DNA from 3 places in the Kluyvera ascorbata genome. Region 1 is predicted to be linked to each of the others. Evidence: riboswitches for the same ligand, from Rfam matches in the RefSeq annotation. Region 1 holds a riboswitch; each other region holds the start of a gene.
What was found. Region 1 has a riboswitch for thiamine pyrophosphate ahead of thiM (hydroxyethylthiazole kinase). Riboswitches for the same ligand answer to the same signal wherever they lie in the genome.
Positions count from the first base shown of each region.

Region 2: another riboswitch for thiamine pyrophosphate. It lies ahead of thiC (phosphomethylpyrimidine synthase ThiC); the one in region 1 lies ahead of thiM (hydroxyethylthiazole kinase).
Region 3: another riboswitch for thiamine pyrophosphate. It lies ahead of thiB (thiamine ABC transporter substrate binding subunit); the one in region 1 lies ahead of thiM (hydroxyethylthiazole kinase).

Region 1 covers NZ_CP096201.1:1,765,489-1,771,183, forward strand. The annotation lists gene MY052_RS08310 (universal stress protein) at 1-23, opposite strand, end outside; gene MY052_RS08315 (sensor domain-containing protein) at 292-1,644, shown strand; TPP riboswitch at 1,750-1,846, shown strand; gene thiM (hydroxyethylthiazole kinase) at 1,881-2,666, shown strand; gene thiD (bifunctional hydroxymethylpyrimidine kinase/phosphomethylpyrimidine kinase) at 2,663-3,463, shown strand; gene fbaB (class I fructose-bisphosphate aldolase) at 3,609-4,661, shown strand; gene MY052_RS08335 (mandelate racemase family protein) at 4,931-5,695, shown strand, end outside.
Region 2 covers NZ_CP096201.1:4,752,637-4,758,331, forward strand. The annotation lists gene MY052_RS22700 (YjaG family protein) at 1-372, opposite strand, end outside; partial or broken gene nfi (deoxyribonuclease V) at 406-1,073, opposite strand; gene hemE (uroporphyrinogen decarboxylase) at 1,083-2,147, opposite strand; gene nudC (NAD(+) diphosphatase) at 2,188-2,961, opposite strand; gene MY052_RS22720 (Rsd/AlgQ family anti-sigma factor) at 3,059-3,544, shown strand; TPP riboswitch at 3,598-3,707, shown strand; gene thiC (phosphomethylpyrimidine synthase ThiC) at 3,791-5,689, shown strand; gene thiE (thiamine phosphate synthase) at 5,689-5,695, shown strand, end outside.
Region 3 covers NZ_CP096201.1:4,194,264-4,199,958, forward strand. The annotation lists gene sgrR (HTH-type transcriptional regulator SgrR) at 1-1,640, shown strand, start outside; TPP riboswitch at 1,676-1,776, shown strand; gene thiB (thiamine ABC transporter substrate binding subunit) at 1,807-2,790, shown strand; gene thiP (thiamine/thiamine pyrophosphate ABC transporter permease ThiP) at 2,766-4,376, shown strand; gene thiQ (thiamine ABC transporter ATP-binding protein ThiQ) at 4,360-5,058, shown strand; gene MY052_RS20090 (DedA family protein) at 5,096-5,695, opposite strand, start outside.

The DNA.
Region 1 (5,695 bases):
AGCGTATGATGATAGACAGGCATCGCAATACCTCATTATGCAGGACAATCTTAGCAACTATTATGTGCCGATTGCGCGAGGAAGGAAAATGAAGCGCCAGGTGGGCAAAAAGAAAGGCAGCGGAAACCTCCTTGTCTAAATATGACTACGTTTTTTAGTACCGTGGCGTGACGCTTTTTGATTGTATAGTAAAATCTCACTGTACTATATTTAACCATTGCTGTAGCGCTTATGGGCGATGGTTTTCAATGGCTGTCGCACTCATTCTTATATTCAGGCCTGACTTTCTCTATGGAATCGAATTCTCACGCACCGTTGAGCAGTTTTATCGATCTCATGATGGACGCTGTTTTTGCCGTTGATGCCCACGCCAATATCATTTTTGCCAGTGCGTCCTGCGAGCGTATTTTTGGCTATACGCCGCAAGAACTGATTGGCCGTAACATGTTCGAAATAATGTTGCCGGAAGACCGGGAATTAACCCGGAATTCGATAGTCGACGTGATGTCGGGTAACCCGCAATTTCATTTCGAAAACCGTTATGTCCACAAAAATGGCCAGGTCTTGAATATCATGTGGTCAGCGCGCTGGTCTCCGGCCGATCAATTACGTATTGGTGTTGCCCGCGATATCACCGAGCGTAAACGTTCAGAACAGCTGCAAACTGTTCTTTATGCTATTTCAGAAGCTGCGCATACCGCTGAGGATCTGCTCAAGCTATTCCAGCGTATTCATCAGATTGTCGGTACACTGCTGCCCGCCGATAACTTTTCGGTAACACTCTACGATGATGAAACGGGCCAACTGAGCTTTCCATACCACGTCGATGAGTATCAGGACACCCCCGCGCCGTTTACCCTGATTCCGTCGACGTTTTACGCGGAAGTGATTCATACCGGCCAACCTCTGCTGCTCACGCCTGAGACGATGGCGAGCCGTATGGAAGAACTGCGTTTTTCTTTTGGTATTAACCCGTTCTGTTGGCTGGGCGTCCCGCTAAAATCACATAAAGGCACGATTGGCGCGCTGGTGCTCAAAAGCTATCCGGGCGGCGTGTGCTACAACGTACAGGATCAGGAACTGCTGCAGTTTGTGTCGACGCAAATTGCGACGGTCATTGAACGCCAGCAGATGCAGGCCCGATTGCAGCATATGGCGCAATACGATCAGCTCACCGACCTGCCGAATCGCGGCCTATTGTACGATCGCCTGAAAACGGCGCTGGCGATTGCCCGCCATGAGCTAAGCCAACTGGCGCTGCTGTTTATCGATCTCGATAAATTTAAACAGGTTAACGATACGCTGGGTCATGGGATGGGCGATCTCTTGCTACAAGAGACCGCCGTGCGCCTGAAGCGCTGCATACGAGAATCGGATACCGTCGCCCGTATTGGCGGCGATGAGTTTGTCGTTTTGCTTCAAAGACCGTTATTGCCTGAACACGCGGAGCTCGTCGCCAAAAAAATTGATGATGCGTTCCGTTTGCCTTTTAGCCTTGATGGCTACGCGGTGACGGTTGCCCCTAGTATCGGGATCGCGTGTTATCCTGAACATGGCAGCAATGAACAACAGCTTCTCGACTATGCCGACAAGGCGATGTATGTAGCCAAACAGGGTAAAACACGGCGGCAAAATTACGGATAAGCCATCGTCCAATGCCTGGGTTTGACGTACGGGCTTGTTTGTCGGATTGCCTGCTGGCATTATTGCGGGCAGCGATTAATAACATGTTAATCGCTAAAAATTGATTCAAATGACTCGGGGTGCCCTTCCTTGTGAAGGCTGAGAAAAACCCGTACCACCTGATCTGGATAATGCCAGCGTAGGGAAGTCAGAGGCCGTTTGGTCATTGCTTCTTCGCGTTTTGGCAGGAGCAAACCATGCAAGCCGACCTGCTAAGTCCCGCGCAATCAGCGCACACCGCATACTTTCTGCATCAACATTCCCCGCTGGTTCACTGTATGACCAATGACGTCGTACAGACCTTTACCGCAAACGTCCTGCTTGCGCTTGGCGCATCGCCAGCGATGGTGATTGACGCGGGTGAAGCCGCCCAGTTTTCGTCTATTGCCAGCGCGCTGCTGATTAACGTCGGCACGTTAACTCAACCACGTGCTCAGGCCATGAGGGCGGCGGTAGAAAGTGCGAACCGTGCCGGAACCCCGTGGGCGCTCGATCCGGTGGCGGTGGGGGCGCTGACGCTGCGTACTGATTTCTGTCGTGAACTGGTGCGGATGGCCCCGGCGGCAATTCGTGGCAATGCCTCTGAAATTATGGCTCTGGCGGGCGAAAGTCAGGGCGGGCGCGGCGTAGACACTACCGATACCGCCGCGACGGCGCTACCGGCGGCACAGAAACTGGCACGAGAAAGCGGCGCGATTGTTGCGGTAACCGGTGAAGTTGATTACATCACCGACGGTGAACGTACGCTGGCGGTAAACGGCGGTTCTCCGTTGATGACCCGCGTGGTGGGAACCGGCTGTGCGCTTTCGGCGGTGGTGGCGGCAAGCTGTGCCTTACCGGGTGACCGATTACTGAACGTGGCGGGCGCATGTGCCGTGATGAAACTGGCGGGGCAGCGCGCGGCGCAGGGACGAGGACCGGGAAGTTTTGTTCCCGCATTCCTCGACGCGCTGTATGCGATGCACGGGGAGGTGAAGGCATGAAGCGCATCAACGCATTAACTATCGCTGGCACCGATCCAAGCGGCGGCGCAGGCATTCAGGCCGACCTGAAAACCTTCTCGGCGCTTGGCGCCTATGGCTGCTCGGTGATTACCGCGCTGGTGGCGCAAAATACCCGCGGCGTGCAGTCGGTTTACCGAATTGAACCTGATTTCGTGGCCGCGCAGCTTGATTCCGTGTTCAGCGATGTACGCATCGACACCACCAAAATTGGCATGCTGGCGGAGACAGATATTGTGGAAGCGGTCGCCGAACGTCTGCAACGCTATCGCATTCAGAACGTGGTGCTGGATACGGTAATGCTGGCGAAAAGCGGCGACCCTCTGCTTTCCGTATCCGCCGTTGAGACGCTGCGCCAGCGCCTGCTGCCTCAGGTCTCCCTGATTACGCCAAATCTACCGGAAGCGGCAGCGCTGCTTGACGCGCCGCATGCCCGTAATGAGCGCGAAATGCTGGAGCAGGGCAGGGCGCTGCGGGCACTCGGCTGTGAAGCGGTGCTGATGAAGGGCGGGCATCTGGACGACGCTGAAAGCCCGGACTGGCTGTTTACCGCTGAAGGGGAAATGCGTTTTACCGCGCCGCGCGTGGCGACCAAAAATACCCACGGTACAGGCTGTACGCTGTCGGCGGCGCTGGCGGCCTTAAGGCCGCGCCATGCCAGCTGGCAGGAAACCGTGCCGGTGGCAAAAGCGTGGTTGTCGCAGGCGTTGGCCCAGGCCGATACTTTGCAGGTAGGTGAAGGTATCGGGCCGGTGCATCATTTCCACGAATGGTGGTAACTGTCCGGCTGACGTGCCAGCAGGTTGTGCTTAAAATCTGTCAAAAGTTGGACATTCCACACTCCCGGTACCAGGCTTATCCTGCTCAAAAGTGTTGAGCAGGACAACCAGCCGACATGATGTCGGCGCTTACGGGAGCATAGCTATGACTGATATTGCGCAGTTGCTTGGCAAAGACGCCGACAGCCTTTTACAGCATCGTTGTATGACCATTCCAGCCGACCAGCTCTATCTGCCTGGCCACGACTACGTTGACCGGGTAATGACGGATAACAACCGTCCACCTGCCGTGCTACGAAATATGCAGACTCTCTACAATACCGGGCGCTTAGCTGGGACGGGTTATCTGTCGATTCTGCCAGTGGACCAGGGCGTTGAGCACTCTGCCGGGGCCTCGTTTGCCGCCAACCCGCTCTATTTTGACCCGAAAAATATCGTTGAACTGGCGATTGAAGCCGGCTGCAACTGCGTGGCTTCCACCTATGGGGTGCTGGCATCAGTATCCCGCCGCTACGCGCACCGCATTCCGTTCCTCGTCAAGCTAAACCACAACGAGACCCTGAGCTACCCGAACACCTTTGACCAAACGCTGTACGCCAGCGTCGAGCAGGCGTTCAATTTGGGTGCGGTGGCGGTCGGGGCGACCATCTATTTTGGTTCAGAAGAGTCGCGCCGCCAGATTGAAGAAATCTCAGCGGCCTTTGAACGCGCGCATGAGCTGGGGCTGGTCACCGTACTGTGGGCCTATTTGCGTAATCCGGCGTTTAAAAAAGACGGCGTGGATTACCACGTGTCTGCGGACCTGACCGGTCAGGCCAACCATCTGGCCGCCACCATCGGCGCGGATATTGTGAAGCAGAAAATGGCCGAGAATAACGGCGGCTATAAAGCGGTGAACTTCGGCTATACCGACGAACGTGTGTATACCAAGCTGACCACCGATAACCCTATCGATCTGGTGCGCTACCAGCTGGCGAACTGCTATATGGGCCGTGCCGGGTTGATTAACTCCGGCGGTGCTGCGGGCGGTGAAACTGACCTTTCCGATGCGGTACGTACGGCGGTTATCAACAAACGTGCGGGCGGTATGGGGCTGATTCTTGGTCGTAAAGCCTTCAAAAAATCGATGGCCGACGGTGTGGAATTAATCAACGCCGTTCAGGATGTTTACCTCGATAGTAAAATCACCTTCGCCTGATTTTTGTTCATCCTCTCCCACCCGGGAGGGGATGACGATCCCCCTCACATTTCCCCATCCTTTTGTGAAAAACGTCACGCACTCTCGTGCGCATGCCCAAAAAACAGCCCGGTGTTAGCGGAAATTGTCCGTGGAAGTGGTGCTATTTTGTGCTTAGATTAGTGATGAAACGCCTTTTCAATTCGCTAAAACCGTATTACCGGAACCGTGTTTTACACAGAACCGTGGCGAAGTAATCGCCATGTAGCATGTTGTATTAAGGACACTTAATGAAAATTGAATCTGTAAATGTCACCGTTTTCCAGCACCCTACGCGCCGCGTCTCCGACAGCGCCGGACATTCTCATCCGGGGCCAGAAAGCATGGCCAAGATGGCGATGCTGACCATTACCGCCGACGACGGCAGCAAGGGCTATTCCTTTGCGCCGCCGGAAATCGTGCGTCCGTTCGTGGTGAATACCTTCTTTCGCAAGGTGCTGGTAGGGCAAGACCCGTTCGACCGTGAGCGTATCTGGCAGGATCTGGTGCATTGGCAGCGCGGCAGCGCGCATCAACTGACCGAACGTGCGCTCTCTTTCGTGGAGCAGGCATTGTGGGATCTCATTGGGCGTAAGCTCAATATGCCGGTTTACAAGCTGCTGGGCGGCTATCGCGATAAAGTCCCGGCCTACGGCAGCACGATGTGCGGCGATGACCTTGAAGGTGGCCTGTCCACGCCGGAAGAGTATGCGGCCTTTGCCGAAACGCTGGTGGCGCGCGGTTATAAAGCTATCAAGCTGCACACCTGGATGCCGCCGGTATCGTTCGCGCCAAACCCAAAAATGGATATCAAAGCTTGCGCCGCGGTGCGTGAGGCGGTGGGTCCGGATATCGACCTGATGATCGACGGCTACCACTGGTACAGCCGCACCGAAGCGCTGTGGATTGGTAAAGAGCTGGAAAAACTCAACTTCGCCTGGTTTGAAGAGCCGATGGAAGAGGACAGCATGTCCTCTTACGCATGGCTTGCTGAAAACCTCTCGATTCCGATTATC
Region 2 (5,695 bases), 2.1 Mb from region 1:
AATAGAACTCTTACTGACTTCGATCGCGTGTTCGAGCGTTTCGCCGCTCAGGCGAGAGTGAATTAATTCACTTAATGCCACGCAAGCATCGATCGCCGGGTAAACGCCGTACATGTCGTAATCGTCGGCTGCCGGAATTGCCTCTTCCAGTTTTTCCAGCTGGCTGTCGAAGTTCACCTTCGCGTCTTTGACCGTCAGGGTTTCCCAGATGAGGTCGAGAATACGGCGGTACACCTGCGGCTCACCAAATTCCGACTCTTTGCAGAACATGGCGTAGTTCGGGTACATGCGTTCACACAGGCAGGCCATGAAAGTGACGTGCTGCCAGCTTTCCAGCTTCTCCAGACGCAGATGAATCGGGTTTTGTAACATGATGAGTTCTCAAATACGGAAATTAGACGCAGTTTACCCGATATGGGGCATTTTTGCTGCAAGCCGCGTAAAAGCCGAACGGCATCTGCCCAGCGCGTGGGTTCCGGCAGGCGGTAGCCCTGGGTGCAGCGCTGTACCCAGGCCAGAGCGCTCCCGAGGCTTACGCGGTGCCCCGTGGAGATAAACAGCGGGTTGCAGCGCACTTTGCTACGCCAGACCCATGCCAGCTGTTCGCCTTTGTCGATTAGCGGCGCGAGCGCGCCTGCTTCTGGCGGGAGCGGCTCAAACTTACCGCACAGCCGCTTTTTCGCCACGCCAATGGTGGGAACATCCGCCAGCAAACCAAAATGGCTAGCAACGCCCAAACGGCGAGGATGCGAAATGCCATGACCGTCGACAAACAGCAAGTCTGGCTTTTGCGAAAGCTGCTGCCATGCCGCCATTAAGGCCGGGGTTTCGCGAAAAGAGAGAAAACCGGGGATATACGGCATGGTGGTGGCAATACGCGCCACCTGATATTCCACGAGCTCAAGCGATGGATACTTCAGCAATACCATCGCCGCTCGCGTCACTTCGCCGCCCAGCTCAAAGCCTACGTCGGCACCGCCGATCAGATCCGGAGGATCGCCGTCAAAACGATCGTCCCGGATCACCGATGACGCCAGATCCAGTTGCTGCGCGCGCAGCGACGCGAGATCCACGTGACGGCCTTAGCGGTGGTACTGCGCCGACAGGCGGTGCACCGCTTCAACGAAGACGCCCGCGTGTTCTGGCGGCACGTCCTGATGAATACCGTGGCCCAGGTTGAAGACGTGGCCTTCGCCCTGACCAAAACCGGCCAGAATCGTCGCCACTTCTTCTTCAATGCGCGCCGCAGGCGCGTAGAGCATGGACGGGTCCATATTGCCCTGTAGCGCCACTTTATGGCCCACACGACGGCGCGCATCGGCGATATCGGTAGTCCAGTCGAGCCCCAGCGCATCGCAGCCGGTTTCCGCCATGGCTTCCAGCCACTGACCGCCACCTTTGGTGAACAGCGTCACCGGCACGCGGCGACCGTCATTTTCACGCAGCAGGCCATCAACGATTTTGTGCATGTAGTACAGCGAGAACTGCTGATAGTCGCGCCCGGTCAGCACGCCACCCCAGGTATCGAAAATCATCACCGACTGCGCGCCGGCTTTAATCTGCGCGTTGAGGTACAGCGTGACGCTCTGCGCCAGCTTGTCGAGCAGCAGATGCAGCGCTTTAGGGTCGGCGTACATCATCTTTTTAATCACGGTAAAGGCTTTGCTGCTGCCGCCTTCCACCATATAGGTCGCCAGCGTCCACGGGCTACCGGAGAAACCAATCAGCGGCACTTCGCCCTTCAGCTCACGGCGAATGGTGCGCACTGCGTTCATCACGTAGCCCAGCTCACCTTCTGGGTCTGGAATCGGCAGCTTTTCTACATCCGCTTTACTGGTGATTGGCGAGGTAAAGCGCGGGCCTTCCCCAGCTTCAAAATAGAGTCCCAGCCCCATCGCATCCGGAATGGTCAGGATATCCGAGAAGAGGATCGCCGCATCAAGCGGGTAGCGACGCAGCGGCTGCAGCGTCACTTCGCAGGCCAGCTCGGCGTTTTTGCACAGCGACATAAAATCGCCCGCCTGCGCGCGCGTGGCTTTATATTCCGGTAAATAACGGCCTGCCTGGCGCATCATCCATACCGGCGTCACATCAACGGGCTGGCGCAGCAGCGCACGCAGATAACGATCGTTCTTCAGTTCGGTCATTTTTACATTCCTTTAGCGTTGATGCGCCTATTGTAACATGTCAGTCGTATTCGGCCCGACACATTGCCACCGTATCTTCGATCAGACGACGCGCCACCGTACCCGGTGGTGGCAGAAGCGGCAGATCGTCATAGCGATACCAGTTGGCGTTAAGCAACTCTTTGGGATCGATAACAATGTCGCCGCTGTCATACTCCGCCATAAACGCGGTCATCAGCGACTGCGGGAACGGCCAGGGCTGGGAGGTGATGTAGCGCAGGTTCTTCACCTTAATGCCGCTCTCTTCCATCACTTCACGCGCCACCGCCTGCTCTAAGGTTTCGCCCACTTCGACAAAACCGGCCAGCACGGTATGCACGCCGTTGCGATGGCGAACGTGTTGGGCAAGCAGAATGGAGTCGTCGCGGCGAATGGCGACGATAATGCACGGTGCAATCTGCGGGTAGTAGCGTTCACGGCAGTGGCTGCACAGCATGGCCCATTCGGTTTTGCTTGGGTGCATAGTGTGGCCGCAGTAGCCGCAGAATTTGTGCGAACGGTAAAACTCCGCCAGCTGCACGCCGCGCCCAGCAAGCTGGAACAGGCCGACGTCCTGGTCAAGAACCTGGCGCACGGTGCCCATATCATGACGCTTCTGCTGCTGTACCAGCCACACCGGAGAGCCTTCCCACTCGCCAATCTGGAGTGCGTGCTGACCCACAAGATCGAAATTTACCGCTTCGCCATATGGTAATTCCCCGCCGGGCAACCATAATTTTTGTTCGTGGCTGACTATCCACCAGCCGCGATCCAATTTTTCAATTATACGATCCATATCTCTTGCGCTACCTTTGCTTCACAGGCATGTTGTTAACATTATTATTACATAATGACGTGAGCAGATTTTAATCTTATCGATGCGGGGTCAACCTATGTTAAACCAGTTAGAAAGTCTAAAAGAGAGAATTCATGGACACCACAAACTGGTCGACCGTTGGCTGAATATTCGTAAGCACCTGCTCGTAGCTTACTACAATCTGGTTGGCCTTAAGCCTGGCAAAGAATCGTTCATGCGTCTTAACGAGAAAGCGCTTGATGACTTTTGTCAGCGCCTGGTCGACTATTTGTCTGCCGGTCATTTCAGTATTTATGAACGCATTATCCATAAAATGGAAGGCGACAGTCCGCTTTTAAACGCCAGTAAAATCTGGCCGCTGCTGGATGCCAATACTCAACAAATTATGGACTACTACGACTCTACGCTGGAGAACGCTATCGACCAGGATAACGTGTATGAATTCCAGCAGGCGCTGTCCGATATCGGTGAAGCGCTGGAGGCCCGCTTTTTGTTAGAAGACCAGCTCATCATGCTGACCTTCGAGGCGCTCGGCCCGGATGAAATCAAACGCCCGGCTTGAGATTTGCCGCATTAACGAGTAGTTTACATTCATTACCTCTCATCATTTGAGGTTACTTCTTGTCGGAGTGCCCAGTGCGCAAGCACGGGCTGAGACCGTTAATTCGGGATCCGCGGAACCTGATCAGGTTAAGACCTGCGAAGGGAACAAGAGTCAATCTATAGTCGCATCGCCCTAGGGCGATCTTCTCTCTTGCTTCATCCGTCGTCTGACAAGCCATATCCTTACTTTTATCTGGAATGAGCTATGTCTGTCACTACTAAACCATCACGCCGCGAGCAGCGCGCCCAGGCCCAACGCTTTATTGATACCCTGGAAGGCACCGCGTTCCCGAATTCCCAACGTATCTACATCACCGGTTCGCAGCCCGATATCCGCATTCCGATGCGCGAAATTCAGCTGAGCCCCACGCTGATTGGCGGCAATAAAGAGAACCCACAGTTCGAAGACAATGAAGCGGTGCCGGTGTACGACACATCCGGCCCTTATGGTGACCCGGACGTGGCGATTAACGTTCAGCAGGGTCTCGCCAAGCTGCGCCAGCCATGGATTGCCGCCCGCGATGACAGCGAAGAGCTGGACGACCGTAGCTCCGCCTACACCAAAGAACGTCTGGCCGATGACGGTCTGGACGATCTCCGCTTCAGCGGCCTGTTGACGCCAAAGCGCGCCAAAGCGGGTAAATGCGTTACCCAACTTCACTATGCCCGTCAGGGGATTGTGACGCCGGAAATGGAGTTCATCGCCATCCGCGAAAACATGGGACGCGAGCGCATTCGCAGCGAAGTATTACGTCACCAGCATCCGGGCATGGCCTTTGGTGCGCGCCTGCCGGAAAACATCACGCCAGAATTCGTGCGCGATGAAGTGGCCGCCGGACGCGCCATCATTCCTGCCAATATCAACCACCCGGAATCTGAGCCCATGATCATCGGCCGTAACTTCCTCGTGAAGGTCAACGCCAATATCGGTAACTCAGCGGTGACGTCCTCCATTGAAGAGGAAGTGGAAAAACTGGTGTGGTCTACCCGCTGGGGCGCGGATACGGTGATGGACCTGTCGACCGGCCGCTATATCCACGAAACCCGCGAATGGATCCTGCGTAACAGCCCAGTTCCGATCGGCACCGTGCCGATCTACCAGGCGCTGGAGAAGGTTAACGGGATCGCCGAAGATCTGACCTGGGAAGCCTTCCGCGATACGCTGCTGGAGCAGGCCGAACAGGGCGTGGATTACTTCACCATTCACGCGGGCGTGCTGCTGCGCTATGTGCCAATGACTGCGAAACGCCTGACCGGCATTGTGTCACGCGGCGGCTCCATCATGGCGAAATGGTGCCTTTCCCATCATCAGGAAAACTTCCTCTACCAACACTTCCGCGAAATCTGTGAAATCTGCGCGGCCTACGACGTGTCGCTGTCGCTGGGCGATGGTCTACGCCCTGGCTCAATTCAGGATGCTAACGACGAAGCGCAGTTCTCCGAGCTCCATACGCTGGGCGAGCTGACCAAAATCGCCTGGGAGTATGACGTGCAGGTGATGATTGAAGGCCCGGGCCACGTGCCGATGCAGATGATTCAGCGCAACATGACCGAAGAGCTGGAGCACTGCCACGAAGCGCCGTTCTACACCTTAGGGCCGTTGACCACCGACATCGCGCCGGGCTACGACCACTTCACCTCCGGTATTGGCGCCGCAATGATTGGCTGGTTTGGCTGCGCCATGCTCTGCTACGTCACGCCGAAAGAGCACCTCGGCTTGCCGAACAAAGAAGACGTAAAGCAGGGGCTGATTACCTACAAGATTGCCGCTCACGCCGCCGACCTGGCGAAAGGACACCCGGGCGCGCAGATCCGCGATAACGCGATGTCGAAAGCGCGCTTTGAATTCCGCTGGGAAGATCAGTTTAACCTCGCGCTCGACCCATTCACCGCTCGCGCCTACCACGATGAAACGCTGCCGCAGGAGTCCGGTAAAGTCGCTCACTTCTGTTCCATGTGCGGGCCGAAATTCTGCTCGATGAAAATCAGCCAGGAAGTGCGCGACTACGCCGCCGCTCAGACCATTGAAGTGGGCATGGCGGATATGTCGGAGAACTTCCGCGCCAAAGGCGGTGAAATCTACCTGAAACGCGAGGAGGCCTGATGTATC
Region 3 (5,695 bases), 2.4 Mb from region 1:
TACAGCAGCAGTTCATCCGTTTGTGGCAGTGCTGTGAGGGAAAATCACAGGAAACCACGCTCAACTCACTGGCCGAGCTGCTGAACTGCTCTCGCCGTCATATGCGTACGCTTTTAAACACCATGGAGGCGCGCGGATGGTTGACCTGGGAGGCCGAAGCCGGGCGTGGCAAGCGCTCTAAGCTGACTTTCCTTTATACCGGCCTAGCGCTTCAGCAACAGCGCGCGGAAGATTTGCTCGAGCAGGATAGGATCGATCAACTGGTACAGTTAGTCGGTGATAAGGCGGCGGTGCGCCAGATGCTGGTGTCACATCTTGGCCGCAGCTTCCGTCAGGGGCGGCACATTCTGCGGGTGCTTTACTATCGCCCGATGCACAATTTACTGCCTGGAACGGCGCTTAGACGCTCGGAAACCCATATCGCGCGGCAGATATTCAGCGCACTGACCCGAGTAAACGAGGTAAATGGGGAACTGGAAGCGGATATTGCGCACCATTGGCAGGCCATTTCCCCATTACACTGGCGTTTTTACTTGCGCCCCGGCATTCATTTTCATCACGGTCGCGAACTGGAAATGGAAGACGTCATCAGTTCGCTGCATCGCAGCATGACGCTATCGCTCTTTTCCAACATCACGCGCATTCATTCTCCTACCGCCTGGACGCTCGACGTGCATCTGAGCGAGCCCGATCGCTGGCTGCCGTGGTTGTTCGGCCAGGTGTCGGCGATGATTCTGCCCCGCGAATGGCAATCGCTCAGCGACTTCTCGCGCATGCCGGTGGGGACCGGGCCGTATGCGGTCGCCCGCAACAATCAGAACCAGCTGAAGATCCACGCCTTTGACGACTACTTCGGTTTCCGGGCGCTGATTGACGAGGTGAACGTTTGGGTACTGCCAGAAATCAGCGAAGAACCGAACGGCGGCCTGACGCTTCAGGGCACCACCCAGAGCGAAAAGGCAGTGGAAAGCCGTCTCGAAGAGGGCTGCTACTATCTGCTGTTTGACGCACGCAGTTCGCGCGGCAACAACCCGGCAGTACGACAGTGGCTGAGCCACATTTTCCACCCGAACAACCTGCTGTATCACGCAGGCGAGCAGCACCAGAGCCACTGGTTCCCGGCCTACGGCCTGCTGCCCCGCTGGCACCATGCCCGTAGCCACACCTGTGAGAAACCGGCAGGTCTTGAGTCGGTCACCCTCACCTACTATCGCGATCATGTTGAACACCGGACTATCGGCCAGATAATGGAAGCGCTGCTGGCGGCGCATCAGGTCAAGCTGGTTATTCAGGAAGTGGACTATGATGAGTGGCACCGCGGCGAGGTGGTCAGCGATATCTGGCTTAACAGCGCCAACTTTACGCTGCCGCTCGATTTCTCACTCTTTGCCTATCTTTATGAAGTCCCGCTGATTCGCCACTGTATCCCCATCGACTGGGAACAGGACGCGCAGCGCTGGCGCGCGGGGGAGCTGTCGCTGCCTGACTGGTGCCAAAGTCTGCTGGCAAATCAGTCTATTGTGCCGCTGATCCACCACTGGCTGATGCTACAAGGCCAGCGCAGTATGCGCGGCGTTCGCATGAACACCCTCGGCTGGTTCGACTTTAAATCCGCCTGGTTTGCACCGCCGGATCCTTAAGGCTTTTGATTTATTCACGTAATCATTACAATGTGCCGTTCTCAACGGGGTGCTGCGCCGAGTGCGCGAGCTGAGAAAATACCCGTCGAACCTGATCCGGATAATCCCGGCGAAGGGATTTGAGGCTAACTCAAAATCCTTTGCCACCATTTTATAAAGGTGCAAAGTGCTCAAAAAATTACTCCCCCTGCTGGTTCTGGTTGCCGCTCCGGCCCTCGCCAAGCCTGTACTGACCGTCTATACCTACGACTCTTTTTCGGCTGATTGGGGCCCGGGCCCGGCAGTGAAAAAAGCGTTTGAAGCCAATTGCAACTGCGAGCTGAAGTACGTGGCGCTGGAAGATGGCGTTTCGCTGCTCAACCGCCTGCGCATGGAAGGCAAAAACAGCAAAGCCGACGTGGTGCTGGGGCTCGATAACAACCTGCTACAGGCCGCAACCGACACCAGGCTGTTCGCCAAAAGCAACGTCCCAACGGATGCCGTGACCGTACCAGGCGGCTGGAACAACGACACCTTCGTGCCGTTCGACTACGGCTACTTCGCCTTCGTCTACGACAAAAACAAGCTGAAGAACCCACCGAAAAGCCTGAAAGAGCTGGTCGAAAGCGACCAGAAATGGCGCGTGATTTATGAAGATCCGCGCACCAGCACGCCGGGTCTCGGCCTGCTGCTGTGGATGCAAAAAGTCTACGGTGACAAAGCGCCAGAAGCCTGGCAGAAGCTGGCGGCGAAAACGGTCACCGTGACCAAAGGCTGGAGCGAAGCCTATGGCCTGTTCCTGAAAGGGGAAAGTGACCTGGTGCTGAGCTACACCACCTCTCCGGCGTACCACATCATCGATGAGAAGAAAGATAACTACGCGGCGGCGAACTTTAGCGAAGGCCACTATCTGCAGGTGGAAGTCGCGGCCAAAACCGCGGCCAGCAAACAGCAGAAGCTGGCCGATGAGTTCCTGAAGTTTATGGTTTCTCCGGCCTTTCAGGACACCATTCCAACCGGCAACTGGATGTATCCGGTGACCAACGTCACGCTGCCAGAAGGCTTTAATGGCCTGGTGAAACCGCAAACCTCTTTGGAATTTACCCCACAGCAGGTGGCCACCGAACGTCAAAACTGGATTAACGCATGGCTTCGCGCAGCCAGCCGCTAATTCCCCGCTGGCTGTATCCAGGGCTAACGGCAACCACGTTGATGGTTGCCGTCGCGCTGGCGGCGTTTCTGGCGCTGTGGCTTAACGCGCCGGAAACATCGTGGTCAACGCTGCTCGGCGATAGCTACCTGTGGCACGTGGTGCGCTTCTCCTTCTGGCAAGCCTTCCTGTCGGCGCTGCTGTCGGTCGTACCCGCTATTTTCCTGGCCCGAGCGCTTTACCGACGGCGTTTCCCTGGCCGCGCGCTGCTGCTGCGGCTGTGCGCCATGACGTTGATTCTCCCGGTGTTGGTCGCCGTCTTCGGCATTCTGAGCGTATATGGCCGTCAGGGGTGGCTATCCCAACTTTTTGCCTGGCTTGGCTGGCAGTGGCGGTTCTCGCCCTACGGTCTGCAGGGCATTCTGCTCGCGCACGTGTTCTTTAATATGCCAATGGCGACCCGCCTGCTATTACAGGCGCTGGAGCAAATCCCCGGCGAGCAGCGCCAGCTTGCCGCTCAATTAGGCATGCGTGGTTACCCGTTTTTCCGCCTGGTGGAATGGCCGTGGATGCGCCGACAGCTCCTCCCCATCGCCACGCTGATTTTCATGCTCTGTTTCGCGAGCTTTGCTACCGTACTGTCGCTCGGCGGTGGGCCTTCGGCGACTACCATCGAACTTGCTATCTACCAGTCGCTGAACTTTGACTACGACCCCGCGCGCGCCGCGATGCTGGCGCTTATCCAGATGGGTTGCTGCCTGATGCTGGTGCTGCTGAGTCAACGGTTGAGTCGAGCCATCGCCGTAGGTAATAGCCAGGTTCACGACTGGCGAGATCCGGACGACCGCTGGCACAGCCGAATAACCGACACCCTGTTGATTATTCTCACCCTACTGCTGTTGTTGCCGCCGCTGCTGGCAGTAGTGATTGATGGGGTGAATCCATCGATGTTCCAGGTCTTCACCCAGCCGGTACTCTGGCAGGCGCTTGGCACCTCATTGCGCATCGCCGTTGCCGCCGGGGTTCTCTGCGTGATGCTGACCATGATGCTGCTATGGAGCAGCCGCGAGCTGCGCGCTCGCAACCAACCGCTGGCCGGGCAGGCGATGGAACTGAGCGGCATGCTGATCCTCGCCATGCCGGGCATCGTGCTGGCCACCGGCTTCTTCCTGCTGCTCAACAACACCGTTGGTCTGCCCGACTCTGCCGACGGTATTGTGATTTTCACCAACGCCCTGATGGCGGTGCCTTATGCCCTTAAAGTGCTGGAAACGCCGATGCGCGATATTACCGCCCGCTACAGCATCCTGTGTGAATCGCTGGGGCTTTCTGGCTTTAATCGACTGAAAGTGGTTGAGCTTCGCGCCCTGAAACGCCCGCTGGCGCAGGCGCTGGCCTTTGCCTGCGTGCTGTCGATAGGTGATTTCGGCGTCGTGGCGCTGTTTGGCAATGAAAATTTCCGCACGTTGCCGTTTTATCTCTATCAGCAAATTGGCGCCTACCGCAGCCAGGACGGCGCGGTGACCGCGCTGATTTTGCTGCTGCTCTGCTTCCTGCTGTTCACCGTTATTGAAAAGTTACCCGGACGCCATGTTAAAACTGAATGATGTCACCTGGCTTTACCAGCACCTGCCGATGCGCTTTAACGCCTCGATTTCCCAGGGCGAGAAAGTGGCAATCCTCGGCCCCAGCGGCGCGGGGAAATCCACGCTGCTGAACCTGATTGCCGGCTTTCTCACGCCGGCCAGCGGCACGCTGATGCTTGAAGGCCGGGTGCATACCCACACGCCGCCGTCGCAGCGCCCGGTGTCGATGCTGTTTCAGGAAAATAACCTCTTTAGTCACCTGACCGTACGCCAGAACATTGGGCTGGGCATGAGCCCGCGCCTGTCGCTCACCGCGGAGCAGAAGCGAAAGTTACAGGTGATTGCCGGGCAGATGGGCATTGAGTCCATGCTGGACAGGCTACCCGGTGAGCTCTCCGGCGGCCAACGTCAACGCGCGGCGCTGGCACGGTGTCTGGTGCGCGAGCAGCCGATTTTACTGCTGGATGAACCATTCTCGGCGCTCGACCCGGCGCTACGGCAGGAGATGCTACAGCTGGTTGATGAAGTGTGTCAGCGGCAAAACTTAACGTTGCTGATGGTTTCCCACAGCGTAGAGGATGCGGCAAGGATTGCACAGCGCGCGATGGTCGTTGCGGAAGGGCGTATCGCCTGGGATGGCGATACGCAGGCGTTATTGAGCGGGAAAGCCAGCGCGTCCGCGCTGCTTGGCATTCGGGCGTGATGTTCTGCCGGATGGCAGCGATGCTTTATCCGGCACACTACAGCCCCACCACCTTCCGCAAAATCTCGATATACACCGGCATTAGCGGGTGACGAATCACGCTCACCAGCGCCACCACGCCAACGCCCAGCACCAGCGGGGCCAGCAACAGCAGACGCTGACGCGTTAACAGCGCGCTCAGGCGGTCATGATTCTCTTTGGCGCTGCGCCATAAGCGCCAGCACAGCCATCCCGCTACCCACAGCAGCAGCGCCGCCGCCAGCAGCAGCCATTTAAAGCTGGCGCTGTGTTCATCCGCAGGAATGTCGATTGCCGCTCCGGCCAGAATGCCCGGCAGGAAGTAAAGCGGTGGCCACAGCACGCAGCCAATGATATTGGGGGTGATAAACTTGGCGATCGGCAGGTCGAGCATACCGGCCACCATCGGCACCAGCGGGCGCGTCGGGCCGACAAAACGGCCCACCAGGATAGTGAACATGCTGTGCTGATGCAGCGCATGTTCGGTTTTATCCAGCAGCGATTTGTTTTTCTTCATAAATGACCAGCGATGCAGCGGCTTTTTAAAGCGCCATCCTAGCCAGAAAGAGACCCAGTCACCCAGCAGGCAGCCAATAATACCCACCAACCACGCCTGCCA